3 regions of the Streptomyces sp. AN091965 genome follow, and region 2 is predicted to be linked to each of the others. Evidence: riboswitches for the same ligand, from Rfam matches in the RefSeq annotation. Region 2 holds a riboswitch; each other region holds the start of a gene.
The links. Region 2 has a riboswitch for cobalamin ahead of MQV74_RS27255 (ribonucleoside-diphosphate reductase subunit alpha). Riboswitches for the same ligand answer to the same signal wherever they lie in the genome.
Positions count from the first base shown of each region.

Region 1 (9,874 bases), 3.3 Mb from region 2:
TCGCCGTGAACGTCGCCGGGGCCGGGGCCGGGGCCGGGGCCGGGGCCGGGGCCGGGGCCGCCGGATGCCTGTCCAGCATGGTGAAGTGAGCCCACCCGTGTACGCCAGGAATGCCCTGGCCTGGCGACTTGGGCAGCCGTGCTCGTCCCCTTCGACCGGCTCGTCCCCGTGCCGGGGTGGGCGCGGCTTGCTCTTCGTCGTTGCCACCACCGTCGCCATGGCCCCGCCCTGAACAGGGCGGGGCCGGGAAACCGCGGCTGAGATCAGCCGGGCGTGTGGGCCGAGTGGCCGGTACCAACCGCTCCGGCCACTCGGCCCGCCTCGGCGTACGGGCGCGGGTGATTTCCGGGTTCACACACCTCGGAGCAACCGAGCATCCGGACGCTGAACCGTGATCGAGCCAGTACGTACGGTGACCCCGGGAGGTGCGCCTTGGACGGCAACGAGGAGATGGACGAGGTCGGTTGGGAGGTCGATGCCGACGGTGAGCCCATCGCGATCGCCGAACTCATCGGCCGTCAGATCAAGTTCTGGCGAGTCGCCGCCGGGCTGCGAGCGGTGGAGTTCGCGACCCGCATGGGGTACGGGGAGGACCTGATCCGAACCCGATCAAGGCCGTGGAGGAGGCGAGGGTGCCAGCGGTGAGGGCGACGGCCGCCTCGACCACGTTGTAGGCGATGGTCGCGGCGACCAGGAACCGTATGCGGCGGGTGAGCGCGTCACGACGGGCCGGGCTCGGCCCGAGCGAGAGGGAGACCACGTCAACAACAGCCCTTCGTCTCGGCGTCGGGGCACGTGCGGTCGCTCTCGACGGCGACCACGGCGGCCCGCAGGTCGTCCAGGGCGTGGCCGAGGCGCTCGTCGGCCAGCTCGTAGCGCGTGCGGCGCCCGTCCGGCACCGTGACGACCAGACCGCAGTCACGCAGGCACGCCAGGTGGTTCGACAGCCTCGTACGGGACACGCCGAGCACGTCGGCCAGGTCGGCGGGGTAGGCGGGTGCCTCACGCAGGGCGATGAGGACGCGGCAGCGGATCGGATCGGCGAGCGCACGGCCGAACCGGGCGAGGACCTCGATGTCAGGGGCAACGGTCAGCACCCCATGACCATACATCTGATCCTGAATTCAGGGAATCGTGGACAATCGGGGTCGAGGGCGGGCGCCTAGGCTGATCCGTACGCACCAGCAGGAGGACGACGACGTGGCGGACGGCAGCAGACACCTGGCAGACGACGGCCAGCACCTGGCGGACGCGCAGCGCGCGCACTGGCAGAGCACGTACACCGCGCACCCCGGCATGTACGGCGAGGCACCCTCCGCCCCCGCCGTCCACGCGGCCGCCGCGTTCCGCGCGGCCGGGGCTCGCGACGTGCTCGAACTCGGCGCCGGGCACGGCCGCGACGCCCTGCACTTCGCCCGCGAGGGCTTCACGGTCCGGGCCGCCGACTTCTCCCCCGTCGGTCTTGAGCAGGCGCGCGCCGCGGCACGCGCCCAAGGCGTGGCCGAGCGCGTGACGACCACCGTGCACGACGTGCGGGAACCGCTTCCCCTGCCGGACGCCTCCGTGGACGCGGTGTTCGCGCACATGCTGCTGTGCATGGCGCTGTCCACGAAGGAGATCCACGCCCTGGTGGACGACGTCCGGCGGGTGCTGCGACCCGGCGGGACCTTCGTCTACACGGTGCGGCACACCGGTGACGCGCACTACGGCGCGGGCACGGACCACGGCGACGACATCCACGAACACGGTGGCTTCGCCGTGCACTTCTTCTCCCGCGCCCTGGTCGACGCCCTCGCGGACGGATGGACCCTGGACGAGGTGCACACGTTCGAGGAGGGCGAGCTGCCACGCCGGCTGTGGCGCGTGACGCAGACGTCCCCGGCGCGCCCGGTTTGACCGCTTGATCGCTTTGCCCGGATTTGTGCTAGTGAGTACGCATGTCGCATCCCGGGACGCTGATCCTGATCATGGCCATGGCAGTGCTCGCCCCGCTCCTCGCGTACGCGGTCGGGCGTCGGCTCACCGTTCCCGTGGCCCTCTTCGAGATCGCCCTCGGCATCCTGATCGGCCCGGACGTGCTCGGCCTCGCTCACCCCGACGCCGTCATCGACACGCTGTCGGACCTGGGCCTCTCGATGCTGATCTTCCTGGCGGGGTACGAGATCGAGTTCGCGGCCGTCCGCGGGGACACGCTGCGCCGCTCGGTCGGGGCCTGGGCCGTGTCGCTCGCCGTGGCGCTCGGCAGCGCCTTCGCCCTGACCGGCGCGCAGGCCACCAAGAGCTTCGTCATCGGCACCGCACTGACCAGCACCGCGCTCGGCGCCGTCCTGCCGATGCTGCGCGACGCGGACCTGCTGCGCGGCCGGTTCGGCACCGTGGTGATGGCGTTCGGGGCGGTCGGCGAGTTCGGGCCGGTCATCGCGATCTCGCTGCTGCTCAGCGGCCGCCGACCCGGCGTCGCGACCGCGCTGCTCGTCGCCTTCGCCGCGATCACGGCCGTCGCCGTCTTCTGGGCGCTGCGCCCGCGCCCTCCGTGGTTCGCCCGCGTCGTCGCCAGGACCCTGCACTCCAGCGGGCAGTTCGCCGTGCGGTACGTGATGCTGCTGCTGGCCGCGATGCTCGGTCTGTCCGCCGCGTTCGGCCTCGACACGCTCCTCGGCGCGTTCGCCGCCGGGCTCCTCACCCGGCTCGTCCTGCGGGGCGCGGCCCCCGAGGTGGGCGCGGAGGTCCTCGGCAGGATCGAGGCGATGGGGTTCGGCTTCCTGGTGCCGGTGTTCTTCGTCGTCACCGGCATCGGCTTCGACCTCTCCGCCCTGCTGCACGGCGGCCGTCCGCTCGCCCTCCTGCCGGTCTTCTTCCTGCTGTTCCTCCTGGTGCGCGGGGGGCCGGCCTGGCTGCTCGCCCCGCGCGACCTGTCCCGGCGCGAACGCGCCGCGCTCACCCTGTACTCCTCGACCTGTCTGCCGCTCGTCGCGGCCATCACCGCGATCGGCACCGACGACGGCGTCCTGGGCGCGGGCGAAGCCGCCGCCCTGGTCGGCGCGGCCATGCTCTCCGTCCTGGTCTTCCCGCTGCTCGCCCTGAAGGCCCTGGCCGGCCGGCGGGCCGGACCCTCCTCCCCCACGGCCGGGGCGTCCGAGACGTGGTGACCCCGTCGGCCCACCGCGCCCCGGACGCCGGGCGACGCCGGGCCGTCAGCTGCGTGCGCCCTCCGCGGCCCGCGACCGGGGGGCGGTGGCCGTGCGGCGCCCTTCGCGGGCGATGACGGCGTGGGCCGCCTCCGCCGTGACGAGGCCGAGGGCGATGAAGGCCGCGCCGACGGGGCCGAGCCAGTGGGGGCCCGCCCAGGCCATGCCCGCCTGGCCGACCAGGGGAGCCGCCGAGACGCCCACGTAGACCATGGCCGAGGCCAGCCCCGTGAGCAGGGGGGCAGCGGTCGGCAGGGCGGTGATCAGGCGGTGGGTCTGCGGGGCCAGGAGGCCCCAGCCGCACACGCCCCAGACGAGCAACGCCACGACGGTGGACGGGAGATGGGCGCTCGTCCACGGCAGGAGGGCGAAGTCGACCGCCGCCACGGCTGTCGCGGTGTTGATGACGCGGCGGCCGCCGAAGCGGTCGACCAGGCCGCCCGAACCGAGCGTGCCCGCGGTGGCGGCCAGGCCCCAGACGAAGAGCAGCACGGCCAGGGTGGTGCCGCTGCCGTCCGTCGCGCGGTCGAGGCTCGCGCTGATGAAGGAGTAGACCGTGTAGAGGCCGGTGTAGACGAGGAGCGTGGTGAGGAGGGTGAGGCCGATGCGGCGGTCGGCGAGCGGGGCGAGGCGCGTGCGCAGCGGGACCGCCGGGGGCGTGGGGATCGCGGGGAGCAGCAGTGCGACGGCCGCGGCGGCGAGGACCCCGAGGGCCGACACGAAGACCATGGTGAGGCGCCAGTTGCCGGTGACGCTGCCGATCGCCGTGCCGAGGGGCGAGCCGAGGGCCGTCGCCGCGCTGAGGCCCGTCATCACGGTGGCGATGGCGCGGCCGCGCCGCTCGGGCGGGGCGAGGGCCGCGGCCGCCGCGACGGCCGCCGGGGTGACCATCGCCCCGCCGAACCCGGCCAGCGCCCGGCCGGCCAGGGCCACGCCGAAGTCGGGGACGAAGGCGGTCAGGAGGTTGCCCGCGGTGAAGACGGCGAACCCGGCGAGGAACAGCGGCCGCCGGGCCCTGCGCGCGGTGCACGCGGCCATGACGGGACCCAGTACGGCGTAGGTGAAGGCGTAGGCGGTCAGGAGCCATCCCGCGGTGCCCACGGACACGCCGAGCGAGTCGGCCGCGTCCGGCAGGATCCCGGCGATGACGAAGCTGTCGGTGCCGATGGCGAACATTCCGGCGGCGAGGACGAGGAGTGATCGGTACACGGGTGCGGGACCTCCGGTTGGGGTGTCGGGGCACAACGGGTGCGGTGCGCGCGAGGGATGCACGGAGTGCGCCGGGCGCGCCGGGGCCGTCCGAGCGAGCGGACGAGCGGGAGATGTAACTGAACCCGTTACGACACAGGGCTCAAAAAAGGCCGGTCCGCACGGACCGGCCCGTTCGACAGGGTCAGGCGACCGTCTCCTTGAGCACGTCGGCGACGGTGACCCCGGCCAGTTCGGCCTTCATCGCCTCTTCCGCGCGGTCGTACGCGCCGCGCAGGACCGGCGGGATGCCGCGCCCCACGGGGCACTTCCGGTTGGGAGCGGAGGCGTGGAGGGCGAGGAGCGGGTCGGGCTCGACCGCGAGGTAGACGTCCCGGAGCGTGATCGCGCCGGGCTCGCGGGCCAGGCGCCAGCCCGCGCCCTGGCCGCGCTGCGACACCACGAGGCCCGCGTCGCGCAGACCGCCGAGCGTGCGGCGGATGACGACCGGATTGGTGTTGACGCTGGCGGCGATCTCGTCGGACGTCACGATGCCGTCGGGCCGCTTGGGGCAGACCAGGGCCATCCACGTCAGCGCGTGCGTGGCCACGGTCATGCGGCTGTTGGCGCTCACGGGCCCTCCGGTCGCTCGGTTCGCTCGGCTCTGCTGTCGAAACCGATTCTGTTACGACAGGGGCGTGGCTGTCCAGCCCCGTCCGTCCTCGTCGAGGAGTGCCGCGAGCTTCTTGGGGGCCAGGGACCGATAGCTCTCCACGAGGAGTTCGGCGATCTCCGACCAGTCCGCGGCGGCCGCGTCCAGGTGCAGGGCGACCACGTCGGCGCCCCGGCCCAGGCGGAAGAAGGGCGGGCCCGCGTTCGTCAGGGCAGCCAGCTCCTCGCCGTGGGCGCGGAACGTGAGGGTCGTGGTGGGCACGGCGGCGTGGGCGTGGGTGGCGGCGGGGCTCGCGGGGTCTGAGACGTAGACGTGGGCGAAGGTGCGGCCCCGGACGCGCCAGCGGACGCCGGTCCAGGCCCGCTCCTCGTACGCCTCGGGGAGGCGGCCGCAGATCCCGCGCAGGTGCGCGAGCGCGTCGAGGGGGACCTCGGCGTCGGGAGGCGTGGTCATCCGCGTGGTCCTCCGGGGAGTGCGGGCGGCGGGTCCGACGGCCGCAGGAAGGTGACGGTGGGGTGGTCCTGGGGCGCGGTGGGCGGGGTGACCCGGGCCCGCACGCCGTAGACCTCCGCGATGAGGGGCTCGCTGATGACCTCCACCGGCGTGCCGTGCGCATGCGCCCTGCCCTCCTTCAGGACCAGGATCTCGTCGCAGAACATCGCCGCCAGGTTGAGGTCGTGCAGGGCGATCACCGTGGTGACGGGGAGGGCGGCCACCAGGGCGAGGAGGTCCAGCTGGTGGTGGATGTCCAGGTGGTTGGTGGGCTCGTCGAGGAGGAGCTCGCGCGGGGACTGGGCCAGGGCCCGGGCGATGTGGGAGCGCTGGCGTTCGCCGCCGGAGAGGGTGTGCCAGGGCTGGTCGGCGCGGTCGGCCAGGCCCGTGCGGGCCAGGGCCTCGGTGACGGCCCGCTCGTCCTCGGCCGTCGAGGGCACCCAGGCGCGGCGGTGCGGGACCCGGCCCAGGCGGACGACGTCCCGTACCGTCAGGTCGACCTGGGTGTCCGCCTGTTGTTCCACCAGGGCGAGGCGGCGGGCGACCGCGCGGCGGCCCAGGTCGCGCAGCGGCTCGCCGTCGAGGGTGACCGCCCCGGCGGTCGGGGCCAGGACGCCCGCGAGGAGGCGCAGGAGCGTGGACTTCCCGGAGCCGTTGGGGCCCAGGAGACCGACCACCGTGCCCGGGCGCGGAGCGAGGGTGACGCCGTCGACGATGAGGCGCCCGCCCGCGGTCCGGGAGACCCGGTCCGCGCTCAGGCCCGCGCCGCCCGCCGCGGGAAGGTCCGCCGAAAGCTCCGCCGGAGGGCCTGCCGACGGCCCTGCTTGGGACTTCGCCGCGCTCATCCGACCCTCCTCGTGCGGTAGAGGACCGCCACGAACGCGGGGACGCCGATCAGCGACGTGACCACCCCGACCGGCACCTCCTGCGGGTCCAGGAGCGTACGGGCCAGGGTGTCCACCCAGATGAGGAAGACCGCGCCGGTCAGGGCCGTCACCGGCAACAGGCGGGCGTGGCGCGGGCCGACGAGCACGCGGGCCGCGTGCGGCAGGGTCAGGCCGACGAAGCCGATGGCCCCGGCCGCGCTGACCAGGGCGGCCGTGAGCAGGGCCGTGGTGCACAGCAGGAGCAGCCGGACCCGGGTGACGTGCACGCCCAGGGCGGCCGCCGCGTCCTGGCCGAAGGCGAACGCGTCGAGGGTGTGGGCCTGGGACAGACAGATCACCAGGGCCACGGCGAGGACCGCCGCGCACACCACCACGTCCGTCCAGTCCGCCCCGCTCAACGAGCCGAGCAGCCAGAACAGGACGCCGCGCGTCGTCTCCGCGTCGGCGGCCGTCAGGATGACGAAGGAGGTGAGGGAGGAGAAGAGCTGCATGGCCGCGACCCCGGACAGGACCACGCGGTCCGTCGTGGCACCCAGCGCCTGGCTCAGGAGCAGCACGAAGCCGAACGCGCACAGGGCTCCGGCGAACGCCCCGCCGGAGACCGACACCGCTCCCCCGCCGACCCCGAGGACCACCACCGCCACCGCGCCCGTGGACGCCCCTGAGGACACGCCGAGGACGAAGGGGTCGGCGAGCGGATTGCGCAGGAGCGACTGGAGGACCGCGCCGCACACGGCGAGGCCCGCCCCGCAGACGCCCGCGAGCAGGGTGCGCGGCATGCGCAGGTTCCATACGATGCCGTCGCGCAGCGGGGTGAGCTCGGCCTCGCCCCAGCCGAGGTGGGCGGCCACCGCCGCCCAGACGTCCGGTACGGAGATGTCGGCCGGGCCGATGGTGACGGCGACGGCCACCGACAGCGGCAGGGCCACCAGGCCCGCCGCCCACAGCAGCGCCGCGCGCCCGGCGCCGTGCCGTCCGCGCCGGGAGCCGCGCGTCCGCTCGCGCACGGCGGTGCTCACCGCGCCAGGCCGAACGCGCGCAGCCCCGCCGCGACTTGTTCGATGCCGTCGACCGTGCGGATCGTCGGGTTGAGGGCCTGGCCGCTGAGCAGCACGTACCGCTTCTTCTTCACGGCCGTGAGGTTCTTGGTGACGGGGTTGGACTCCAGGAACCTGATCTTCTGGCGGGCGCTCTCGGCCGACTGGGCCTTGCGGGTGAGGTCGCCGATGACGAGGACGTCCGGGTCGCGGTCGGCCACGGTCTCCCAGTTGATCTGGGGCCACTCGGCGCGCGTGTCGGCGAAGACGTTGCGGACGCCGAGGGCGCGCGTGATGACGCCGGGCGCGCCGCAGCAGCCCGCGATGTAGGGCGCCTTGGAGTCGGAGAACCAGTACAGGACGGACGCGTCGGACGACTTGAGCGTCCGCTTCGCCCGGGTGACGCGGGACTTGAGGTCGGCGACGAGGCGCTCGCCGCGCGCCTGGACGTGGAAGACCCGGGCCAGGTCGCGGATCTCGCCGTAGACGGTGTCCATGGTGAGCGTCTTGGTGCGGGTGCCGTCGCCGTCGCCGCCGTTGTCCTTGCCCGCGCAGTCGGTGGGCGAGACGTAGACGGGGACGCCGAGCTCGGTGAACTTGGCGCGGTCGGCGACGCCGCCCTTGCCGACGGTGTAGAGGAACGACGCGCTGACGAAGTCCGGCTCCTTGGAGAGGACCTTCTCCAGGGACGGGTAGCGGTCGGCGAGGCGTTCGACCTTCGCGTTCTGCTTCTTCAGGCCGGGCAGGACCGGGTCGGTCCAGGTGCCGGTGCCCGCCATGCGGTCGGCGAGGCCGAGGGAGAGCAGGATCTCCGTGGAACCCTGGTCGAGGGAGACCGCCCGCTCGGGCGGCGAGGTGACCTCGGCCTTCTCGCCGCAGGAGGTGACGGTCACCGGGTAGCCGGGGGCCTTGGCGCCCGCGTCCCTCCGCTCGGCCGAGCCGCCGCAGGCGGTGAGCAGGAGCAGGCCGCCCGCCGCGAGCAGGGCGGTCAGGCGCGGCCCGGGGGCGGTGCGGGCACCGGGGGCGGCACTGCGGGGGCGGGCGGCCGCGCGGCGTGCGCGAGGGACGAGAGGAGGCACAGGTCTTCCCGGGTCTCATGGCTCATGCGCGGAGCCTGGTCTGCGAAACCCCGCCGCCCGGCGCGCGGTCGGCGGTGCCAGCAGGTCTTCGGACTCGGGTTCGTCCGGGCGGGGCCGCCTTCCCGGATGTCCGTGACATCCAGTGGCCGCTGGTCCCGCCCGTCCCCCTCACCGCTGCGCGTCAGTTCCGGATTCCCACCGGATTCCCTGGCCCGGGTGCGGGCGCGACTGGCGTGCGCAAGCTATCACCCCGCCGCGGGCCGGGAGGACGTCACCCCTGCTCGGGGTGCGGCTCGCCGCGGTAGGTGCCGAAGGACCACTTGTTGCCCTCCGGGTCCGCGACGGCGAACTCGCGGCTGCCGTACGGCTGGTCCTCGATCTCGCGGACGACCTCTACGCCCGCCTCCTTGAGGCGGCTGTAGAGGGCGTCGACGTGGTCCGTGACGACGTACGCGCCGAACGTCCCCGGCTGCAGGCACCACTCGGCCGACCGCGGGTCGTACGAGCCGAGCATGACGCCGCCGCCCTCGGGCCAGTCGAGCTGGGCGTGGGCGACGCGGCCGCCGTCCTCGTACACGGCGGTGCGCAGGAAGCCGACGGTGGTGACGAGGAAGTCGATGAGGGCGGGGGCGTCGTGGGCCTGGAAGGTGGGCCAGACGTCCGGGGTGCGCGGGTTCGGGGAGGTGTGGCTGCTCTGTACCGCTTCGCTGGTGTTCATGTCCCTCAGTCTTCGCCGTCGCGGTGTCCCCCGGCTTGGATATTCCGGCACTCCTCGGCCAGCCAGGCGCTCGGGCTCGCGCCCGTGTACTGGCGGAAGTCGCGCACCAGGTGGGAGTGGTCGTAGTAGCCGCAGTCGGCGGCGACGCGGGCGAGGTCGGCGGGCGCGCCCGCGACGACCGCGCGCACGACCCGCGCCTTCGCGTGCTGGAAGCGCATCAGGCGGGCGGCCTGCTTGGGCGTCACGCCGGTCTCGGCGCGGAACAGGGCCGTCAGGCGGCGCTCGCTGAGCGCGACGTGCGCGGCCAGGCCCCGCAGGGTGCCCGCGCCCCGGTGCCGGGCGAGCCACGCCCAGGCCTCGGCGACCTCGGGGCGGACCGGGGCGAGGCGCTCGGCGTCGGCGGCGCGGCGCGCCAAGTAGGCGTTGAGGCAGGCGAACCGCTCGTCCCAGCCGTCGGCCTCGCACAGCCGCTCGCGGACGCCGGCGGCGATCCGGCCGAGGACGTCCGTGCCGTCGGTGACGAGCCGTCCGGTCAGCTCGGCGGCCGGGAGGCCGAGGAGCGAGCGGGCCGCGAGCGGGTGCACGGCGAGCTGGATGCCCGCCTGGTGCTCG
Region 1 covers NZ_JALDMY010000001.1:3,116,188-3,126,061, forward strand. The annotation lists gene MQV74_RS13045 (hypothetical protein) at 433-645, shown strand; gene MQV74_RS13050 (ArsR/SmtB family transcription factor) at 762-1,097, opposite strand; gene MQV74_RS13055 (class I SAM-dependent methyltransferase) at 1,201-1,896, shown strand; gene MQV74_RS13060 (cation:proton antiporter) at 1,938-3,149, shown strand; gene MQV74_RS13065 (MFS transporter) at 3,195-4,397, opposite strand; gene MQV74_RS13070 (Rrf2 family transcriptional regulator) at 4,582-5,010, opposite strand; gene MQV74_RS13075 (MmcQ/YjbR family DNA-binding protein) at 5,062-5,502, opposite strand; gene MQV74_RS13080 (ABC transporter ATP-binding protein) at 5,499-6,386, opposite strand; gene MQV74_RS13085 (FecCD family ABC transporter permease) at 6,383-7,447, opposite strand; gene MQV74_RS13090 (ABC transporter substrate-binding protein) at 7,444-8,457, opposite strand; cobalamin riboswitch at 8,607-8,792, opposite strand; gene MQV74_RS13095 (VOC family protein) at 8,816-9,262, opposite strand; gene MQV74_RS13100 (AraC family transcriptional regulator) at 9,268-9,874, opposite strand, start outside.
Region 1: another riboswitch for cobalamin. It lies ahead of MQV74_RS13090 (ABC transporter substrate-binding protein); the one in region 2 lies ahead of MQV74_RS27255 (ribonucleoside-diphosphate reductase subunit alpha).

Region 2 (9,874 bases):
GATGCTGGGCCTGCTCGCGCTGCTCGGCTTCATGGCGATCGCGGCCGGGGTGAAGGTCGACAACGGGCAGCTGGCGATCCCGCAGCTGTTCGAGGACATGTTCCCCGACTGGTTCACCGGGGTGGCCTTCGCGGCCATCGGCATCGGCGCGCTCGTGCCCGCCGCCATCATGTCCATCGCGGCCGCGAACCTCTTCACCCGCAACATCTACAAGGACTTCCTCAAGCCCGACGCGACGCCCGAGCAGGAGACCAAGGTCTCCAAGCTGGTCTCGCTCCTGGTGAAGGTGGGCGCCCTCGCCTTCGTGCTCACCATGGACAAGACCGTCGCCATCAACTTCCAGCTCCTGGGCGGCATCTGGATCCTGCAGACCATGCCCGCGCTCGTCGGCGGCCTGTTCACGCGGTGGTTCCACCGGTGGGCGCTGCTCGCCGGCTGGGCGGTCGGCATGATCTACGGCACGGTGGCCGCCTACGGCGTCGCCTCGCCCACGCAGAAGCACTTCGGCGGGTCCTCCAAGGAGATCCCTGGCATCGGCGAGATCGGCTACATCGGTCTGACGGCGTTCGTCCTGAACGTGGTCGTGACGGTCGTCCTCACCTTCGCCCTGAAGGCGTTCAAGGCCCCCGAGGGCGTCGACGAGACCTCCCCCGAGGACTACACGGCGGACGCCGGTGACCGGGGCGTGGCCGTCGAGCTGCCCAAGGTGGGGGCGGGCCACTGAGCCGTGGCGGTACGGAGCGACAGGGCCGGGCGGGGCGCGGCGGCGGACGCATGCGAAAGGATGTGCGCATGAGACGTTCCCGCCGCCTCCTCCCGGCCCTGCTCCTCGCGCCGCTCGCCCTCACCGGCTGCGGCTCGGACAGCCTCGACAGCGCGGCACCGCCGGACCGCGCCGAGCTGAAGGCCCGCGCCGAGGCGGCGCAGACCGTCGTGGAACACGTCTACGTGACGGAGGCCGACGGCTTCGAGCTGGCCCGGCAGTCGGTGGGCGTGATCGGCGACTACGGCTTCCAGTCCACCTACGTACGGGACGAGGGCGGCGCACAGCTCACACTCTCCGTCGACCGGGGCACCGTCACCGACGGGAACTGCCGCACGGTCCGGCCCGTCGCCACGCGCTGCGAGAAGGACGGCAAGGGCTGGTACCGCCTGACGGGCTCCCGGCACGAGTACGTCCGCACGGAGAACGGGCTGCGCGTCCAGCTCTCCGCCGACCGCGACGCGGTGAGCCGCGAGGTGCTGCGCGCCGCCGCCGAGGCCGCCCACCGCGCCGACGACCGCGAACTCGACGCGACCCTGCCCGAGACGGCCGACCCCGAGGGCCTGCCCACGGACGGCGGCGACACGGGCCGCCCCGTGGAGCGCGGGGACCTGCCGCCGAACGGCGACGGCGCGCCGCAGGACCCGCCGGGCGCGGGCGGCTGACCCACCGGACGCGGGCGGCCGATCCGCCGAACGCGGGCTGGCGGTCCGCCGAACGCGGGCTGGCGGTCCGCCGAACGCGGGCGGGCGGTCCACCGGCGCACCGCCCGCGCCGGGCCCCGCGCGGGCCCTCCCTGCCTCGCGCCGGGCCCCGCGCCAGGCCCTCCCCACCCCGCTCCAGGCCCGGTTTCCGGCCCCCGGTCTGCCCTTTCTCCCCGGCGAGTTGACGCTCCGACGTGCTCCCGAGCGACCACACCCCGTGAGGGAACGGTCACCTCCGACACAACATCTAGGGGCGCCACCGAAACCCGGCACAAGATGTATGCTCGTCCTCGCTGTCGCCGCAGGGGAATCCGGTGGAAGTCCGGAACTGTCCCGCAACGGTGTACGTGTGCGCATTTGCGTACCCACAAAGTCCGAGGACCTGCCGACAGCGCACCCGTGCCGCCCGGCCCGGGTGCAGACGTCCGGGCCTCGTGGACATGGGCTGGTGGACGCGGCGTACGTACCGCCTCGCGCGGTCGCGCCCGTGTGCCCTCGCCCGCCTCGATGCCCAGAGCCGAGCGAGGGAGAGCACCACGTGACCATCGCGCCCGCCGAGCCCGCGTCAGCGCAGGCCGAAGCCGGTCAGCAGCACGCCGAGCAGTCCGCCCCGTCCACCGACGGGCCCGGCGCCGCCCTGCTGCGCACCCTGACCGACCTCACCGCCGACCTTCCCGACGCCGACCCCGGACGCGTCGCCGCGGCCGCGCTGCGCGGCCGCTCGGCGAAGGCCGACGAGGCGGAGTTGCGGGAGCTCGCCACCGAGGCGGCCGCCGGGCTCATCTCCGAGGACCCCGCGTACTCCCGGCTCGCCGCCCGGCTCCTGACGATCGGCATCCGCGAGGAAGCCGCCTCGCAGGGCGTCACGTCGTTCTCCGAGTCCGTCACGGTCGGCCACCGCGAGGGCCTGATCGCCGACCGCACCGCCGACTTCGCGGCCCTGCACGGCACCCGTCTGGACGGCCTCGTGGAGGCCGCGCTCGCCGACGGCGCCGACCGCCGCTTCGGCTACTTCGGCCTGCGCACGCTGCACAGCCGCTATCTGCTGCGCCACCCGATCACCCGCAAGGTCATCGAGACCCCGCAGCACTTCATGCTGCGCGTGGCCACCGGTCTCGCCGAGGACGACTCCGCGCGCGCCCTCGACGAGGTCGCCGCCCTGTACGGCCTGATGAGCCGCCTCGACTACCTGCCTTCGTCGCCGACGCTCTTCAACTCCGGCACCCGTCACCCGCAGATGTCGAGCTGCTACCTGCTCGACTCGCCGCTCGACGAGCTGGACTCGATCTACGACCGCTACCACCAGGTGGCGCGCCTGTCGAAGCACGCGGGCGGCATCGGCCTGTCGTACTCCCGCATCCGCTCGCGCGGTTCGCTGATCCGCGGTACGAACGGCCACTCCAACGGCATCGTGCCGTTCCTGAAGACGCTCGACGCCTCCGTCGCCGCCGTGAACCAGGGCGGCCGCCGCAAGGGCGCCGCCGCCGTCTACCTGGAGACCTGGCACTCCGACATCGAGGAGTTCCTGGAGCTGCGGGACAACACCGGCGAGGACGCCCGGCGCACCCACAACCTGAACCTGGCGCACTGGATCCCGGACGAGTTCATGCGCCGGGTCGCCGCCGACCAGGAGTGGTCGCTGTTCTCCCCCGCCGACGTGCCCGAGCTCGTCGACCTGTGGGGCGAGGAGTTCGACACGGCATACCGCGCGGCCGAGGCCGAGGGCCTGGCGCAGAAGACCATGCCCGCCCGCGATCTGTACGGCCGCATGATGCGCACCCTCGCGCAGACCGGCAACGGCTGGATGACCTTCAAGGACACCTCCAACCGCACCGCCAACCAGACCGCCGAGCCCGGCCACACCGTGCACTCCTCCAACCTGTGCACGGAGATCCTGGAGGTCACGGACGACGGCGAGACGGCCGTGTGCAACCTCGGCTCGGTGAACCTCGGTGCCTTCGTGGCCGACGGGGACATCGACTGGGAGCGCCTCGACGCCACCGTCCGCACCGCCGTGACGTTCCTCGACCGCGTCGTCGACATCAACTTCTACCCGACCGAGCAGGCCGGGAACTCCAACGCCAAGTGGCGCCCGGTGGGCCTCGGCGCCATGGGCCTGCAGGACGTCTTCTTCCAGCTGCGGCTGCCCTTCGACTCGGCCGAGGCCAAGGCCCTTTCCACGCGGATCGCCGAGCGGATCATGCTCGCCGCGTACGAGGCGTCCGCGGACCTCGCCGAGCGCCACGGGCCGCTGCCCGCCTGGGAGAAGACCCGCACGGCCCGCGGCGTCCTGCACCCCGACCACTACGAGACGGAGCGGGCCTGGCCCGAGCGCTGGGAGGCCCTGCGGACGCGCATCGGCAAGGTCGGCATGCGCAACTCGCTGCTCCTCGCCATCGCCCCGACGGCCACCATCGCGTCCATCGCGGGCGTCTACGAGTGCATCGAGCCGCAGGTCTCCAACCTCTTCAAGCGCGAGACGCTGTCCGGCGAGTTCCTCCAGGTGAACTCCTACCTGGTGCAGGACCTCAAGGAGCTCGGCGTCTGGGACGCGCAGACCCGTGAGGCGCTGCGTGAGTCCAACGGTTCGGTGCAGGGCTTCACCTGGGTGCCCGCCGACGTGCGGAACCTGTACCGCACGGCCTGGGAGATCCCGCAGCGCGGCCTGATCGACATGGCCGCCGCGCGCACGCCGTACCTCGACCAGTCGCAGTCCCTGAACCTGTTCCTGGAGACGCCGACCATCGGCAAGCTCTCCTCGATGTACGCCTACGCCTGGCAGCAGGGCCTCAAGACCACGTACTACCTGCGCTCGCGCCCCGCGACGCGCATCGCCCGCGCCGCCGGGGGCTCCGCCGCCGCGGCCGCCCCCGTCCCCCAGCAGGTGACCGACCCCGAGGCGATCGCCTGCTCCCTGGAAAACCCCGAGTCCTGCGAGGCCTGCCAGTAATGTCCCAGTCGGAAATGCACACCACCTCGACGGGCGAGAAGAACCTGCTCGACCCGGGCTTCGAGCTGACGCTCCGTCCGATGCGCTACCCGGACTTCTACGAGCGCTACCGGGACGCGATCAAGAACACCTGGACCGTGGAGGAGGTCGACCTCCACTCGGACGTGGCCGACCTCGCCAAGCTGACGCCCGAGGAGCAGCACCTGATCGGCCGCCTGGTCGCGTTCTTCGCGACCGGCGACTCGATCGTGGCGAACAACCTCGTGCTCACCCTCTACAAGCACATCAACTCCCCCGAGGCGCGGCTCTACCTGAGCCGGCAGCTGTTCGAGGAGGCCGTGCACGTCCAGTTCTACCTGACGCTGCTCGACACCTATCTGCCCGACCCGGAGGACCGCGCCGCCGCCTTCGCGGCCGTGGAGAACATCCCCTCCATCCGCGAGAAGGCCGAGTTCTGCTTCAAGTGGATGGACTCGGTGGAGAAGCTGGACCGCCTGGAGTCCAAGGCCGACCGCCGCCGCTTCCTGCTCAACCTGATCTGCTTCGCGGCGTGCATCGAGGGCCTGTTCTTCTACGGCGCCTTCGCCTACGTCTACTGGCTGCGCAGCCGCGGTCTGCTGCACGGCCTCGCGACCGGCACCAACTGGGTGTTCCGCGACGAGACGATGCACATGTCCTTCGCCTTCGAGGTCGTGGACACCGTCCGCAAGGAGGAGCCGGAGCTGTTCGACGACCAGCTCCAGCAGCAGGTCACGGACATGCTGAAGGAGGCGGTCGACGCCGAGCTGCAGTTCGCGCGCGACCTGTGCGGTGAGGGCCTGCCCGGCATGAACACCGAGTCGATGCGCGAGTACCTGGAGTGTGTCGCCGACCAGCGCCTGGCCCGCCTGGGCTTCGCGCCGGTGTACGGCTCCGAGAACCCGTTCTCGTTCATGGAGCTCCAGGGCGTTCAGGAGCTGACCAACTTCTTCGAGCGGCGCCCGTCCGCGTACCAGGTCGCCGTGGAGGGCTCGGTCTCCTTCGACGACGAGTTCTGATCCCGCGGCCCGGGCCCGCGCTCGGCCTCCCGCAGCTCCCGGTCGATCCGGCGGTCGTGGGCGTGGCCGATCAATGACGGCAGGGCCATGAGCAGGAAGACCCCGAGGACGGCCAGTGTGTCGAGTGCGTCGTGTGCGTTCATGACGACCACTCTCGCGCCGGCCGTCCTCCGGCGTGAGTGGCAGGACTGCCGCACACCCTCGATTTCCTGCCAGCGGCACGGCACACTGTCCTCATGTTGAGGAACGTGGCCGCCGTCGCCCTCGACGGCGTGCATCCCTTCGAACTCGGCGTCGTGTCCGAGGTGTTCGGCCTCGACCGCAGCGACGAGGGCCTTCCGGTCTACGACTTCGCGCTCGTGTCGGCCGAGGGCCCCACGCTCTCCACGCACGCCGGCTTCACCATCTCCACGCCGCACGGCCTGGACCGCCTCGAAGAGGCCGATCTCATCACCGTCCCCGCGGGCGACTCCTATGTGACGCGGGACTTCCCGCCCGCGCTGCTCGACGCCCTGCGCCGCGCCACCGAGCGCGGCACCCGGGTGCTCAGCGTCTGCACCGGCGCCTTCGTGCTCGCGGCGGCCGGGCTCCTGGACGGGCGGCGCTGCGCGGTGCACTGGCGCCACGCCGACCAGCTCATGCGCCGCTACCCGCGGGCCGTGGTAGAACCGGACGTGCTGTACGTCGACGAGGACCCGGTGATCACCTCCGCGGGCACCGCCGCGGGCATCGACGCCGCCCTGCACCTGGTCCGCAGGGAGAACGGCGCGGAGGTCGCCAACGCCATCGCCCGCCGCATGATCGTGCCGCCGCACCGCGACGGCGGCCAGGCCCAGTACATCGAGCGCCCGCTGCCGCGCGGCCGCTGCGACACCGTCGGCGAGGTCCTGGCCTGGATGGAGCGCCACCTCGACCAGGAACTCGCCGTCGACCGGCTCGCCGCCCGCGCCCACATGTCGCCGCGCACCTTCGCGCGCCGCTTCCAGCAGGAGACCGGCACCACGCCGTACCGCTGGCTGCTGCGCCAACGCCTGCTGCGTGCCCAGGAGTTGCTGGAGGCGACGGACGAGACCGTGGACACGGTCGCGTGGCGCTCCGGCTTCCCGAACGCGGCCGCGCTGCGCCACCAGTTCGTCCGCGTGCTCGGCACCACGCCGAACGCGTACCGGCGTACGTTCCGCGGGCCCGGGGCCGAACCGGCGGCCTGACGCGCGTGCCCGCACCGGCCCGGGAGCCGGTGCGGGCACGCGGTGCGCCGGTGTCAGCGCGCCGAGGCGCGCAGCACCAGATCCCGCGGATGCAGCGTGATGCCGACCTTCGTGCGCGTGTCGGTCCGCGCCACCGGGTCGAGCCGCCACGTGGCGGCGATCGTGGCCAGGATGACGGTGAGTTCCACCAGGCTGAAGTGATCGCCGGGGCACTTACGGTTGCCCACGCCGAACGGCATCATGGCGAACTCCGGTACGTCCGCGGCGCGTTCCGGATTCCACCGGTCCGGGTCGAACTCCAGATGCCGCTCGAAGGAACGCGGATCGCGCTGCATCGCGTACACGCTGTACACGATGTCCGCGTCGGCCGGAATGCGATAGCCGCCGAGGGTGGTCTCGGCCACGGACCGCCGCGTGAAAATCCAGGCGGCCGGTCGTATACGCATCGCCTCCGTGACGACATTGCGCGTGTGCCGCAGCTCACCGAGATCGGCGAAGGCGACCGGACGCCCTCCCGTGACGGAATTTACCTCTTCAACCAACCGCCTTTCGTGCTGCGGGTGTTCGGTGAGCAGATGGAAGACCCATGCCAGTGTCGAGGCGACATTCTCGGCGCCCGCCACGACGAGCGAGACGACGTGGTCATGGATCTCCTGGTCCGTCAGCGGCCGCCCCGATTCGTCGCGGGCGGCGAGCAATACGGCCAGCAAGTCCTCTTCCGTGCCGTTTCCGCAGCGGCGGCGTTCGGCGATGATCTCGTCGACGAGCGCGTGCAGATCGGCGAGGGCGCGCTCGAAGCGCCGGTTGGCGGGCGTCGGCACGCGGTACAGCGGCCCGACGGAAAGCACCATGCGGCGGTACAGGCCTTCGAAGACGGTGTGCAGCGACTCGCAGATGCGGTCCGCCTTCTCGCCGATCGAGTCGACTTCCAGGAGCGAGCGGGAGACGACGCGCACGGCGGTGCGGAACATCTCCGCGCTGATGTCCACCGTCTCGCCGTCACTCCAGCGCGCCGCCGTCGCCTGGGCCTCCTGCTCCATCACGCGCGCGTAGTCGGCGATGCGCTCGGGCCGGAACGCGGGCTGCATCATGCGCCGCTGGCGCCGGTGCAGCGGGCCGTTACTGGTCGCCACGCCCTTGCCGAGAAGCACCTCCAGGGTGTCCCAGAGCGGCCCGCCGACGACGTACTCCGGACTCTTGAGGAGGGCGCCGACGAGGTCCGGGGCGCACACCGCGTACGCCGTTTTGGGCCCTAGTCGGATCCGGACGAGATCGCCGTGGTCCCGCAGGTCGGCGAGGAAGCCGAGCGGGTCGCGCACCAGGTTCCAGGCGTGGCCGAGAAGTGGCGCTCCACCGGAGACCAGCGGCGGCGTGTTCAGCCGCTGCGAACCGGCCGGTGCGGGTATGGCGGACGCTGCGGATTCGACGGTCATTCCTGGCCTCCTGCCAGTTCGGGGCCTGCCAATTCGCATTCCGGGAACTCGGGTCCCGGAGTGTCGGACACGTACGGCGGCAAGGACCGGTCGTCCCAGTTGTCGACGCGATATCTGCCGGATTCGTGGTGGAACCAGTAGACGGAACTGAACCAGTTCCGCATATTGAAGACGCAGGAATGCAGCGCGGCACTCGCCTTCCTGCCCGCCGCGCTGCCGTCGATCAATTCATCCGCCAGACCCAGTACTTCCGGTTCCACTGCGAGAAAATCAGTTACACAGTCACTGACGCGCCGGTGCACTTCCGCCACCGCCTGCTGCAACGAAAGACCTTCGTGGTGGATGAGGGAAATTCCGAGGTTGTGCACCTCGTCTCCGGCCAATTCCTTCGGCAGCGAGCAGAGGTCGTTGTACCAGGCGGAGAAATCCTGGGTCGCGAGTGCCGCCGCGCGATAGGCGGGGTGTTTCCGCACCGCGTCCGGCAGTTCCTGGCGCGCGGTGGGTTCGAGCAGGTCGATCCAGACCCAGTGCGCGAAGGTGAGCCGACGCAGCTCGATGTACGCCTCGACGCTCGGCACCGTCCCGGTGCGGCGGTTGCCGAACTCGTGGTCGTAGGCGTCGATCACCGGGTGGAAGTGCCGGGCGAAGCGCGCGTTCCACCGCGGCCCGAGGTGCGCGTACAGCCTCAGGACGCAGTCTGCGAACCCAGCGACCAGGGGGTCCTTGTGGTGCAGCTGGGCGTGCGGGTCCTGGAGTGTCTCGTGCAGGCCCGCGCACAGGCGGCGCCAGCCCGCGGTCCTGCCGTGCACCGCGTCCCGGTCGTGCCGGTCGTCCCAGCCGAAGAACCACGAGCTGAGGTCCGCGATGGCGGCGAGCAGTGCATCGGGGGCGCCGATGTAGTACCCGGCCACCAAGTCCGTGTAGCACAGGCTGTCGGCATATGCCGCGACCTTGTCCGGGGGCATGAGGCGCTTTTCCAGGAGCCACGCCCGGGACTTCTCCTGAAGCTTTGGCCAATACGGATGCAGATGCCGGGGAAACTCCGACTCCACCACCGGAAGGGCCAGTGCGGGCGGCACCGATACCGCCTGTCGAACTGGTGAGTGCATCGACTCGGACGGCTTCCGCCGTTGCCTCGGGACGCGTTCCGCTGCATATGCCGGAACGCGTGCCGGGGCACGTGTCGCCCAGTCCGACTGTGAAGTGCTGTGTGAGGAAGCAGGCACGAACAAACCCCTCTCGACCGCGCTGAGGCCCACGCCCCTCTTGCCGTGCCGGGCGCGCGCCGTTGCGTATCCCCGCGCTTTCCATTCAGCACCACAACTGACCGTTCAGGGAACACATTTGCGCCATTCACTACCCCAGCGTGCCGAGAACATCCCCTTACGTGACTGAATCTGGATCACGTGCGGCTGATCGTGGGCTAGTCCTGTCCGGTTCTGAGCGGGTACACCAACGGCCCCTGGTCAGTGGGGTACTCCCGACCAGGGGCCGCTGTCGTCACGCGCTCACCGCGCGCCTCAGCCGTGGCGCAGTTCAGTCATTCGGCACCACGGGGTAGCGCGGCGTGCCCTCCGACATCTGCCGCAGCGCGTCCTTGCGCTCCCGCTTGGAGAGGCGGTCGATGTACAGATACCCGTACAGGTGGTCCGTCTCGTGCTGGAGGCAGCGGGCGAAGTAGCCCGTGCCGCGCACCTTGATGGGGTTGCCCTTCTCGTCCTGACCGGTCACGACCGCGTAGTCGGGGCGGGCGAGGGGCGCGTACGCCGTCGGCACGGA
Region 2 covers NZ_JALDMY010000001.1:6,376,681-6,386,554, reverse strand. The annotation lists gene mctP (monocarboxylate uptake permease MctP) at 1-724, shown strand, start outside; gene MQV74_RS27260 (hypothetical protein) at 793-1,428, shown strand; adenosylcobalamin-variant (AdoCbl-variant) riboswitch at 1,761-1,859, shown strand; gene MQV74_RS27255 (ribonucleoside-diphosphate reductase subunit alpha) at 2,006-4,417, shown strand; gene MQV74_RS27250 (ribonucleotide-diphosphate reductase subunit beta) at 4,417-5,454, shown strand; gene MQV74_RS27245 (hypothetical protein) at 5,367-5,597, opposite strand; gene MQV74_RS27240 (GlxA family transcriptional regulator) at 5,691-6,662, shown strand; gene MQV74_RS27235 (bifunctional albaflavenone monooxygenase/terpene synthase) at 6,716-8,095, opposite strand; gene MQV74_RS27230 (terpene synthase family protein) at 8,092-9,204, opposite strand; gene def (peptide deformylase) at 9,632-9,874, opposite strand, start outside.

Region 3 (9,874 bases), 2.6 Mb from region 2:
GGGCCGCGAGCCGTCGCGCGCGCGGCCCGTCGACGGCGACGTGCACGGCCCGCACCTCGTCCGGGCGGATCTCGTGGGCGTACCGCAGGGCCTGGAAGACGGCCGGGTCGAAGGCGTCGACCAGGATCTGCACCACGTGGCGCCGCCAGCGCGGCCGGTCGCTCTCCTCGGCGGGCGGCAGCGCCTCCAGGGCCTCGGCCTCGGCCCGGTACTCACGGTTGATGCGGATGAGCACCCACACGCCGAGCGGGAAGACCACGACGACCAGCCAGGCGCCCTCGGTGAACTTGGTGACGGCGAAGACGAGCACGACGGCCGCCGACACCACGGCGGCGCTCGCGTTGACGGCGATCTTCCAGAGGCGGCCGCGTTCGCGTCGCCGCAGGTGGTAGGCCGTCAGTCCGGCGCCCGCCATGGTGAAGGCGGTGAACACCCCGATCGCGTAGAGCGCGACCAGCTTGTCCACGTTGGCGTTGGTCACGAGCAGCAGGGCCAGGGAGACCGTCGCCAGGCTGATGATGCCGTTGGAGAAGACCAGCCGGTGGCCGCGCCGGGTGAGCTGCCGGGGCAGGAAGCGGTCCTCGGCCACGAAGCTCGCCAGGTAGGGGAAGCCGGTGAAGGGCGTGTTCGCCCCGGTGTAGAGGATCAGGGCGGTGGCCAGCTGGACGAAGACCAGTCCCGCCGTCCCCGCCCAGCCGCCGCCGAAGACGAGATGGGCCTCCTGCGCGATCACCGTGGGGGTGCCGTCGGTGTAGGGCAGTGCGTGGGTGAGGTGGGCGAGCCAGGAGATCCCGAGCACGAGGACGCCGAGCGCACAGCTCATCGCGATCAGGGTGCGGCGGGCGTTGACGCCCTGGGGCTCGCGGAACACGGAGATGCCGTTGGAGATCGCTTCGAGTCCGGTGAGCGAGGAGCCTCCGTTGGCGAACGCGCGCAACACCATGAACAGCGAGGCCCCGTACAGCCAGCCGTCGCCCGCCTCGCCCAGCGGCACCGCGCCCGCCGCGCGCACATCGGCGTGCGGCAGTTCCCCGAGCGCCCAGCGGACCATCCCGACCAGGAGCATCAGGCCGACCGCCGCCATGAACAGGTACGCGGGCACGGCGAAGACCCGTCCGGCCTCCTTGAGCCCGCGCAGATTGCCGTAGGCGAGCAGCAGGATCACGCCGACGCTGAACGGCACCTGGAGGTGGTCGAGACCGGTCCAGCCGTTGCCGACCAGGTGCGCCAGCGAGATGAGCGCGTTGGTGCCCGCCGACACCTGGACGGCGACCGTGACGACGTAGTCGACGAGCAGCGCGACGGCCGCGATCTGCGCGACGTCGGGCCCGAAGTTCTCCCGGGCCACGACGTACGAGCCGCCCGCCCGCGTGTAGATCATGACGACGTCGCAGTAGCACAGCGTCAGGAGCACGAGGATCAGCAGGATCGCCCCGGTCACCGGCATCAGCAGGGTGAAGGCGGCCACGCCGACGACGGGAACGAGGACGCGCAGTATCTCCTCGCTGCCGTACGCCGACGAGCTCACGCAGTCCGAGGCGAGCACGCCGAGCGCGGTGCGGTTGTCGAGCTTCTCCTTGCGGATGCGCGCGGTGACCAGAGGCGGGCCCAGCAGCATCCGCTTCAGGCGGTACGGGACGGGTTCCGGGACGCCCGCGGGGCGGTCGGTCGTGGCCATGGCTCCATGACACCGGTGCCCGGCGCGGAAGCCGAGGGGCCACCCCGGCCAAGAGCCGATCGGCGTACCGGTCCGCGTGCGGCAGCCCGGGGCACCCTGGTGCGCGATGGCGCGGCATGACTGGGCCATTGGTACAGTCGGCCGCGATCAATCCGCGTACCGAGGAGGCCAGGGGCCCATGGCGGTCGACGAGCTGGACACCCGCATCCTGCGGCTGCTCCTGGAGCAGCCGCGGACGAGCGTGCGGGAGTACGCGCGCGTGCTCGGCATCGCGCGCGGCACGCTCCAGGCACGCCTCGACCGCATGGAGCGCGACGGCGTGATCACGGGCACGGGTCCCTTCCTGTCCCCCGCCGCCCTGGGCCACCCGGTCCTCGCCTTCGTACACATCGAGGTCACGCAGGGGCACCTGGACGAGGTCGGGGACGCCCTGGCCGCCGTGCCGGAGATCATCGAGGCCTTCTCCATCACCGGCGGCGGCGATCTGCTGACCCGCGTCGCCGCCCGCGACAACGGGCACTTGGAGGACGTCATCCAGCGTCTGATCCAGCTGCCGGGCGTGGTGCGCACCCGTACGGAGATGGCGCTGCGCGAACGCGTGCCGCACCGGCTCCTGCCGCTGGTCGAGTCGGTCGGCCGGGCCACGGCCAAGGAGACGAGGGAGAGCCGCGAGCCCCGGGAAAGGTGACGGCGGCCACTTCGGCTTGATCACGTTCTTGGCATGCTGAGGGCATGAGCGCCCTGAACGACATCTCGGTCATCTTCGATCTCGACGGCACCCTCGTGGACAGCGAGCCCAACTACTTCGAGGCGGGACGGCAACTGCTTGCCGAGCACGGGGTCACGGGCTTCTCCTGGCAGGACCACGAGCGGTACGTGGGCATCTCCACGCAGGAGACCCTGGCCGGCTGGAAGGAGACCTACGGCCTGAGCACCCCGCTCCCCGAGCTGCTCGCGGACAAGAACCGGCGTTATCTGGAGCTGGCCCGCACGTCCACGCGCGTGTACCCGCAGATGGCGGCGTTCGTGGAGCTGCTGCACGAGGCGGGGGTGCCGATGGCGGTGGCCTCCGGTTCCTCGCGCGCCGCGATCGGGGCGATCCTGGAGGGCACGGGTCTCGACGCGTGGCTGAAGACGTACGTATCGGCGGACGAGGTCGCGCACGGCAAGCCCGCGCCGGACGTCTTCCTGGCCGCCGCGGAGCTGCTCGGCACCGAGCCCGCGCGCTGCGTGGTCCTGGAGGACGCGGTGCCGGGTGCCCTGGCCGCCCGGGCCGCGGGCATGCGGTGTGTCGCGATCCCCTACGTGCCCGCGCAGGCGGACGATCCGGCGTTCGCCGCGGCGGAGTTCCTGGTGCGGGGCGGGCAGGCGGAGTTCTCGGCCCGCACCGTGGTGGACTGGCTCGGCGGGCGCTAGCACCCGTCCCTTTCCCCGCAGCCAGGAGGGAAGGGGACGGGCGGCGCGGGGGGCCGTGCCTAGTGGTGGCGGAACTCCGGCGGGCGCTTCTCCACGAAGGCGCCCATCCCCTCCTTCTGGTCGTGGGTCGCGAACACGGCGTGGAACAGCCTGCGTTCGAAGCGGACGCCTTCCGTGAGGGTGGTCTCGAAGGCGCGGTTCACCGCCTCCTTGGCCATCATCGCGACGGGGAGCGACATGCCCGCCACGGTCTCGGCGACCGCCAGGGCCTCGGCGAGCAGGTCCTCCGCGGGGACGACCCGGGAGACGAGTCCGGCGCGCTCGGCCTCGGCGGCGTCCATGGTGCGGCCGGTCAGACACAGCTCCATGGCCTTGGCCTTGCCGACGGCGCGGGTGAGGCGCTGGGAGCCGCCGATGCCGGGGATGACCCCGAGCTTGATCTCGGGCTGTCCGAACACCGCGGTGTCGGAGGCGAGCAGGACGTCGCAGAGCATGGCGAGTTCACAGCCGCCGCCGAGGGCGTAGCCGGACACGGCCGCGACCGTGGGCGTGCGCAGCTGGGCGAGCCGGTCCCACGCGGTGAACCAGTCGCTGAGGTACATGTCGAGGTAGCCGCGCGGCCGCATCTCCTTGATGTCGGCGCCCGCGGCGAACGCCTTCGCGGACCCGGTCAGGACGATGCAGCCGACGTCCGGGGACCGGTCGAGCTCCTCGGCCGCCGCGACGACCTCCCGCATGAGCTGGAGGTTGAGCGCGTTGAGCGCCTTGGGCCGGTTGAGCCTGAGCAGGGCCGTGCGCGGGGCGGCCGCCCGGTCGACGAGGATGGTCTCGTAGGCCCCGGTGGGGGTCTCGGCGAGGTCACTCATGCGTCTGTCCTTCCTGATTCCTGAGGGCCTCGACGATTCCGGAGTTCCTGAGGGCCTCGACGATCCCGGAGAAGTCCTGCTCGGCTCCGGGCCCTTGGGCGAAGTCCCGGTACATCTCCGCGGCGCGCAGGCCGAGTTCGGCGCGCACCCCGCCCGCGCTGATCGCGGCGGCGGCGAGGCCCAGGTCCTTGGCCATCAGGGGAGCGGCGAAGCCGGGGCGGTAGTCCCGGTTGGCGGGCGAGCCGGGGACCGGGCCCGGCACGGGGCAGTTGGTGGTGAGCGCCCAGCACTGGCCGGACGCCGTGGACGCCACGTCGTACAGGGCCTGGTGGGACAGGCCGAGGCTCTCGCCGAGGACGAAGGCCTCGCTCACGGCGATCATCGAGATGCCGAGGATCATGTTGTTGCAGATCTTCGCGGCCTGCCCGGCGCCCGCGGCCCCGCAGTGCACGGCCTTCTTGCCCATCGCGGCGAGGAGCGGCTCGGCGCGGGCCACGTCCGCGGCGGCGCCGCCGGCCATGAAGGTGAGCGTGCCCGCCTCCGCGCCCACGACGCCGCCGGAGACCGGGGCGTCGACGGCGGCGTGCCCCGCGGCGGCGGCCGCCGCGTGCGCGGCGCGGGCGTCGGCGACGTCGATCGTGGAGCAGTCCACGAACAGCGTGCCGGGCCGGGCCGCGCCGAGCAGGCCCTCGTCCTCGTAGAGGGCGAGGACGTGCCGGCCCGCGGGGAGCATGGTGAGGACGACGTCCGCCTCGGCCGCGGCGGCCACCGCCGAAGGGGCGGCCTCGACCCCCGCGGCCACGGCGGCGGCGAGCGCCTGAGGCACCAGGTCGTGGCCCACGACGCGGTGTCCGGCACGGACGAGGCGGGCGGCCATCGGACCGCCCATGTGACCGAGGCCCACGAAGGCGACGACGCCGCCCGCCCGGCCCTGTGCTGCGGGGTTCACCACGGCTCCTCCTGTGCGGGTGCGCCGCCGCCGAGCACGAGGTCGCGCGCGCCGAGCGGCAGGAAGTAGCGGTCCACGTCGGCGCCGGTGACCTCGGCGAGCGTGGCCGGGGACCAGCGCGGGGCGCGGTCCTTGTCGATGACCTGGGCGCGGATGCCCTCGACGAGGTCGGCGGAGCCGAGGGCCGCGCACGACACGCGGTACTCCTGCTCAAGGACCCGTTCGAGGGGGCCGAGCCCGCGGGCGCCGCGCAGCGCCCTGAGGGTGACCTTGAGGGCGGTGGGCGATTTGCCGAGGAGGGTCTCGGCGGCCTCCTTCGCGGCCGGTGAGCCGTGGGCCTGGAGCCGGTCGACGATCTCCTCGACCGTGGCGGCCGGGTAGCAGGCGTCGATCCACTCCCGGTGTCCGGCGAGCGTTCCGGGCGGTGCCTCGGTGACGTACCGGGCGAGGACGTCGCGCACCGGATCCGTCGCGAGGTCCGCGAGGAGCCGCGGCAGGTCGGCGGAGGGGACGAAGTGGTCGGCGAGGCCGCACAGGAGGGCGTCCCGCGCGCCCACGGGCTCGCCGGTGAGGGCCAGATGGGTGCCGAGTTCGCCGGGCGCGAGGCCGAGCAGATAGGTGCCGCCGACGTCGGGCACGAAGCCGATGCCGGTCTCGGGCATGGCGATGCGGGAGCGCTCGGTCACGACGCGGACGCTGCCGTGGGCGGACACGCCGACGCCGCCGCCCATCACGATGCCGTCCATGACGGCGACGTAGGGCTTGGGGTAGCGGGCGATGCGGGCGTTGAGGCGGTACTCGTCGCGCCAGAAGTCCGCGGACGCCCCGGCGCCGGTGCGCGCGTCCTCGTGGATCTGCCGGATGTCGCCGCCCGCGCACAGGCCGCGTTCGCCCGCGCCGGTGAGGACGACGGTCTCGACGGCCGGGTCCGCCGCCCAGGCGGTCAGCGCCTCGTCGACGGCGCGGACCACGGCGTGGGTCAGGGCGTTCAGGGCGCGCGGCCGGTTGAGGGTGAGGTGGCCGGCGCGCCCCTCGGTGCGGATCAGGACGGGCTCTTCGGTCATCGCAGCGCCCCCGTGAGGCCGCGGGCCACGATCAGACGCATGATCTCGTTGGTTCCTTCCAGGATGCGGTGCACGCGCAGGTCGCGGACCAGCTTCTCGATGCCGTACTCCGTCAGATAGCCGTAGCCGCCGTGGAGTTGGAGGGCGCGGTCGGCGACGGAGTGGCCGGTGTCGGTGGCGAACCGCTTGGCCATGGCGCACAGCTGCGGCGCCTGCGGGTCGCCCTGGTCGAGGGCCTGCGCGGCCTGCCGGACCAGGGCGCGGGCCGCCGCCAGCTCCGTCGCCATGTCGGCGAGCTCGAAGCGCAGCGCCTGGGCGTCGAGCAGCGGGGCGCCGAACGCCTCCCGGTCCGCGAGGTGGACGAGGCTGCGGTCGAGGGCGCTGCGGGCGCCGCCGAGGGAGCAGGCGGCGATGCCGAGGCGGCCGCCGTTCAGGGCGTTCATGGCGATGCGGAAGCCGTTGCCCTCGCCGCCGAGCAGCCGGTCGGCGGGGACGCGCACACCGTCGAGGACGACCTGCCGGGTGGGCTGCGCGTTCCAGCCCATCTTCTTCTCGTTCGCGCCGAAGGACAGGCCGGGGTCGTCGCGTTCGACGACGAACGCGGACACGCCGTCGGGTCCGCCGCCTCCGGTGCGGGCCATCACCACGTACACGTGCGCGGCACCCGCGCCGGAGATGAACTGCTTGACGCCGGTGAGGACGTACGCGTCGCCGTCGCGCTCGGCGCGGGTGCTCAGCGCGGCGGCGTCCGAACCGGCCCCCGGCTCGGTGAGGCAGTAGCTGCCGAGCCGGTCCATGGAGGTCAGCGGCCCCAGCCAGCGGGCGCGCTGGGCGCGGTCGCCGTAGTGGTCGAGCATCCAGGCGACCATGTTGTGGATGGACAGATAGCCCGCGACGGAGGGGCAGCCGGAGGCCAGGGCCTCGAAGACGAGGACGCCGTCGGACCGGGTCAGGCCGGAGCCGCCCGCGGCCTCGTCGACGTAGACGCCGCCGAGCCCGAGGTCCGCGGCCTTGCGCAGCACGTCGACCGGGAAGTGCTTGTCCTGGTCCCAGGCGAGGGCGTGCGGGGCGAGGTGTTCCTCGGCGAAGTCGAGGGTGGTCTCGACGAGGGCGAGCTGGTCCGCGCCGAGCAGGGTGGTGGTCGTGGCGGTCATCGGGGCGCTCACGCCATCGTCGGGATCGTGAAGCTCGCGCCTTCCTTCGCCCCGGAGGGCCAGCGCGAGGTGACGGTCTTGGTGCGGGTGTAGAAGCGGATGGCGTCGGGGCCGTGCTGGTTGAGGTCGCCGAACCCGGAGCGCTTCCAGCCGCCGAAGGTGTGGTAGGCGACGGGGACCGGGATGGGGACGTTGACGCCGACCATGCCGGTGTCCACGCGCCGGGTGAAGTCGCGGGCGGTGTCGCCGTCGCGGGTGAAGAGGGCGACACCGTTGCCGTAGGGGTGTTCGGTGGGCAGCCGCAGTGCCTCTTCGTAGTCGGCGGCCCGTACGACGGACAGGACCGGGCCGAAGATCTCCTCCTGGTAGATCCGCATGTCCGGGGTGACGCGGTCGAAGAGCGAGGCGCCCGCGAAGAAGCCGCGCTCGTGCCCTGCCAGGGTGAAGGCACGCCCGTCGACGACGAGTTCGGCGCCCTCCTCGACGCCGAGGTCGACGTAGGAGCGGACGCGGTCGACGGCGTCGGGGCCGACCAGCGGCCCGAAGTCGGCCTCGGGGTCGTCGGAGCGGCCGATGCGCAGCGAACCGACGCGCTCCTTGAGGCGGGCCACCAGGGCGTCGGCGGTGGCCTCGCCGACCGGGACGGCCACGGAGATCGCCATGCAGCGCTCGCCCGCGGAGCCGTAGCCCGCGCCGATCAGCGCGTCGACGGCCTGGTCGAGGTCGGCGTCCGGCATCACGATCATGTGGTTCTTGGCGCCGCCGAAGCACTGGGCGCGCTTGCCGTGGGCGGCCGCGGTGGCGTACACGTGCGCGGCGACGGGCGTGGACCCGACGAAGCCCAGCGCCTTGACGCGCGGGTCCGCAAGGAGCGTGTCGACGGACTCCTTGCCGCCGTTGACGACGTTCAGGACGCCCGGCGGCAGGCCCGCTTCGAGGAACAGCTCGGCCAGGCGCAGCGGGACGGACGGGGCGCGCTCGGACGGCTTGAGGACGAAGGCGTTGCCGCAGGCGAGCGCGGGCGCGGCCTTCCACAGCGGGATCATCGCGGGGAAGTTGAAGGGCGTGATCCCGGCGACGACGCCGAGGGGGCGGCGCAGCGAGTGCACGTCGATGCCGGTTCCGGCGTTGTCGGTGAACTCGCCCTTGAGCAGGTGCGGGACGCCCGCGGCGAACTCCACGACCTCCAGGCCGCGCTGGAGGTCGCCGTGCGCGTCGGCGACGGTCTTGCCGTGCTCGGACGACAGCAGGCGGGCGAGGGCGTCGCGTTCGTCCTCGACGAGCTGGAGGAACCGCAGCAGGACGCGGGCGCGGCGCTGCGGGTTCCACTCGCCCCAGGCGGGCTGCGCCTCGGCGGCGTTCGCGATCGCCGCCTCGGTGTCCGCGCGGTGTGCGAGCGGTACGCGTGCCTGGACGTCACCGGTGTTGGGGTCGTACACGTCGGCGTGCGTTCCCGAGGTTCCCGGGGTGTGCTCGCCGCCGATGAAATGGGTCAGTTCACGGACCATGGGGGCCTGCTCTCTCGTCAGGTGTGGTCCGGGGATGGCAGGGCTGGGCCGCGTACCGTCGCAGGGCACGCCGAACAGCCGTCAGGCAGCGGGGATCACCGCTCGCAGGTCCGGATCTCCGGGGTCGTGGGTGCGCACCGGGGCCATGCGTGTCTGCTCCATCCTCGTGGACAACACGGAACACCCCGCGGCCGGTATCCTGACTCCCGGATCAGCGCGCGCTCCCCGCCTTCCCGACGGGCTTCCCCGTCAGTGACGTTCGGGCCTTCGTGGGAACGCGCTCCCCGGTCACAGTGGCGGGACCGTGCCGGATTCACACCGGCTTCCCTGCACCGCGGGCCTTGGTCACGACCATATACTTGGACGTCCTACTAAGTCCACGGAGACCGACCCCTACGACACCCCTGGTGCCCCCCGGAGGGGCCCGGGGAACAGCGCGACCAGCCACGCGGGGCCGTGGGCGAACGACGGCCGTCGTGGCTGGTCGCGCGGCGCTCAGGCGCCTAGTTCCTCGCGTACGACGCCGGAGAGCCCGGCCACGGCCGCCGCGAGCGCGTCCCGGTCCGCCCCGCCGCCCTGCGCGACCTCGTCCGAGCCACCGCCGCGACCGCCGAGCAGCCGCTTGACCAGGGCGGACGCCGAGAGGCCCGCGTCTTGCGCCGCCTGATTCACGGCCACGGCGAGGACCGGCTTGTCGCCGGACAGGGTCACGGCGGCCACGCCCGGCCGCTCGGGGCGCAGCCGTCCGCGCACTTCGAGGGCCAGGGCCCGCGCGGCGCCCGCGTGGCCCTCCGCCGTCGCGGTGGCCACGTACGCGCCGCCCACCTCGACGGCCCGCCCGGCGAGTTCGGCGGCGCGGGCGGCACGGGCCGCCTGCCGCAGGCGCTCGTTCTCCCGGTCGGCGGCCTTGAGCCGGTCGAGCAACGCGGCGACGCGGTCGGGGAGTTCGGCGCGCGGTGCCTGCAGCCGCTCGGCGATGCCGGCGACGAGGTCGCGCTCGCGCGCGAGGTAGCCGAAGCCCTCGATGCCGACCGCGGCCTCCAGGCGCCGCATGCCCGCGCCCACCGACGACTCGGCGGTCAGCGCGATGACGCCGATCTGCGCGGCGTGCTCGACGTGGGTGCCGCCGCACAGCTCGCGCGACCAGGCGCCGCCGATCTCGACCACCCGCACCCGCTCGCCGTACGTCTCGTCGAACAGCGCGAGCGCGCCGAGCTCCTTGGCCTCGGGCAGCGTCAT
Region 3 covers NZ_JALDMY010000001.1:8,938,237-8,948,110, reverse strand. The annotation lists gene MQV74_RS36730 (APC family permease) at 1-1,678, opposite strand, end outside; gene MQV74_RS36725 (Lrp/AsnC family transcriptional regulator) at 1,857-2,366, shown strand; gene MQV74_RS36720 (HAD family hydrolase) at 2,411-3,094, shown strand; gene MQV74_RS36715 (enoyl-CoA hydratase) at 3,154-3,960, opposite strand; gene mmsB (3-hydroxyisobutyrate dehydrogenase) at 3,953-4,909, opposite strand; gene MQV74_RS36705 (enoyl-CoA hydratase/isomerase family protein) at 4,906-5,973, opposite strand; gene MQV74_RS36700 (acyl-CoA dehydrogenase family protein) at 5,970-7,127, opposite strand; gene MQV74_RS36695 (CoA-acylating methylmalonate-semialdehyde dehydrogenase) at 7,136-8,635, opposite strand; cobalamin riboswitch at 8,808-8,987, opposite strand; gene alaS (alanine--tRNA ligase) at 9,131-9,874, opposite strand, start outside.
Region 3: another riboswitch for cobalamin. It lies ahead of MQV74_RS36695 (CoA-acylating methylmalonate-semialdehyde dehydrogenase); the one in region 2 lies ahead of MQV74_RS27255 (ribonucleoside-diphosphate reductase subunit alpha).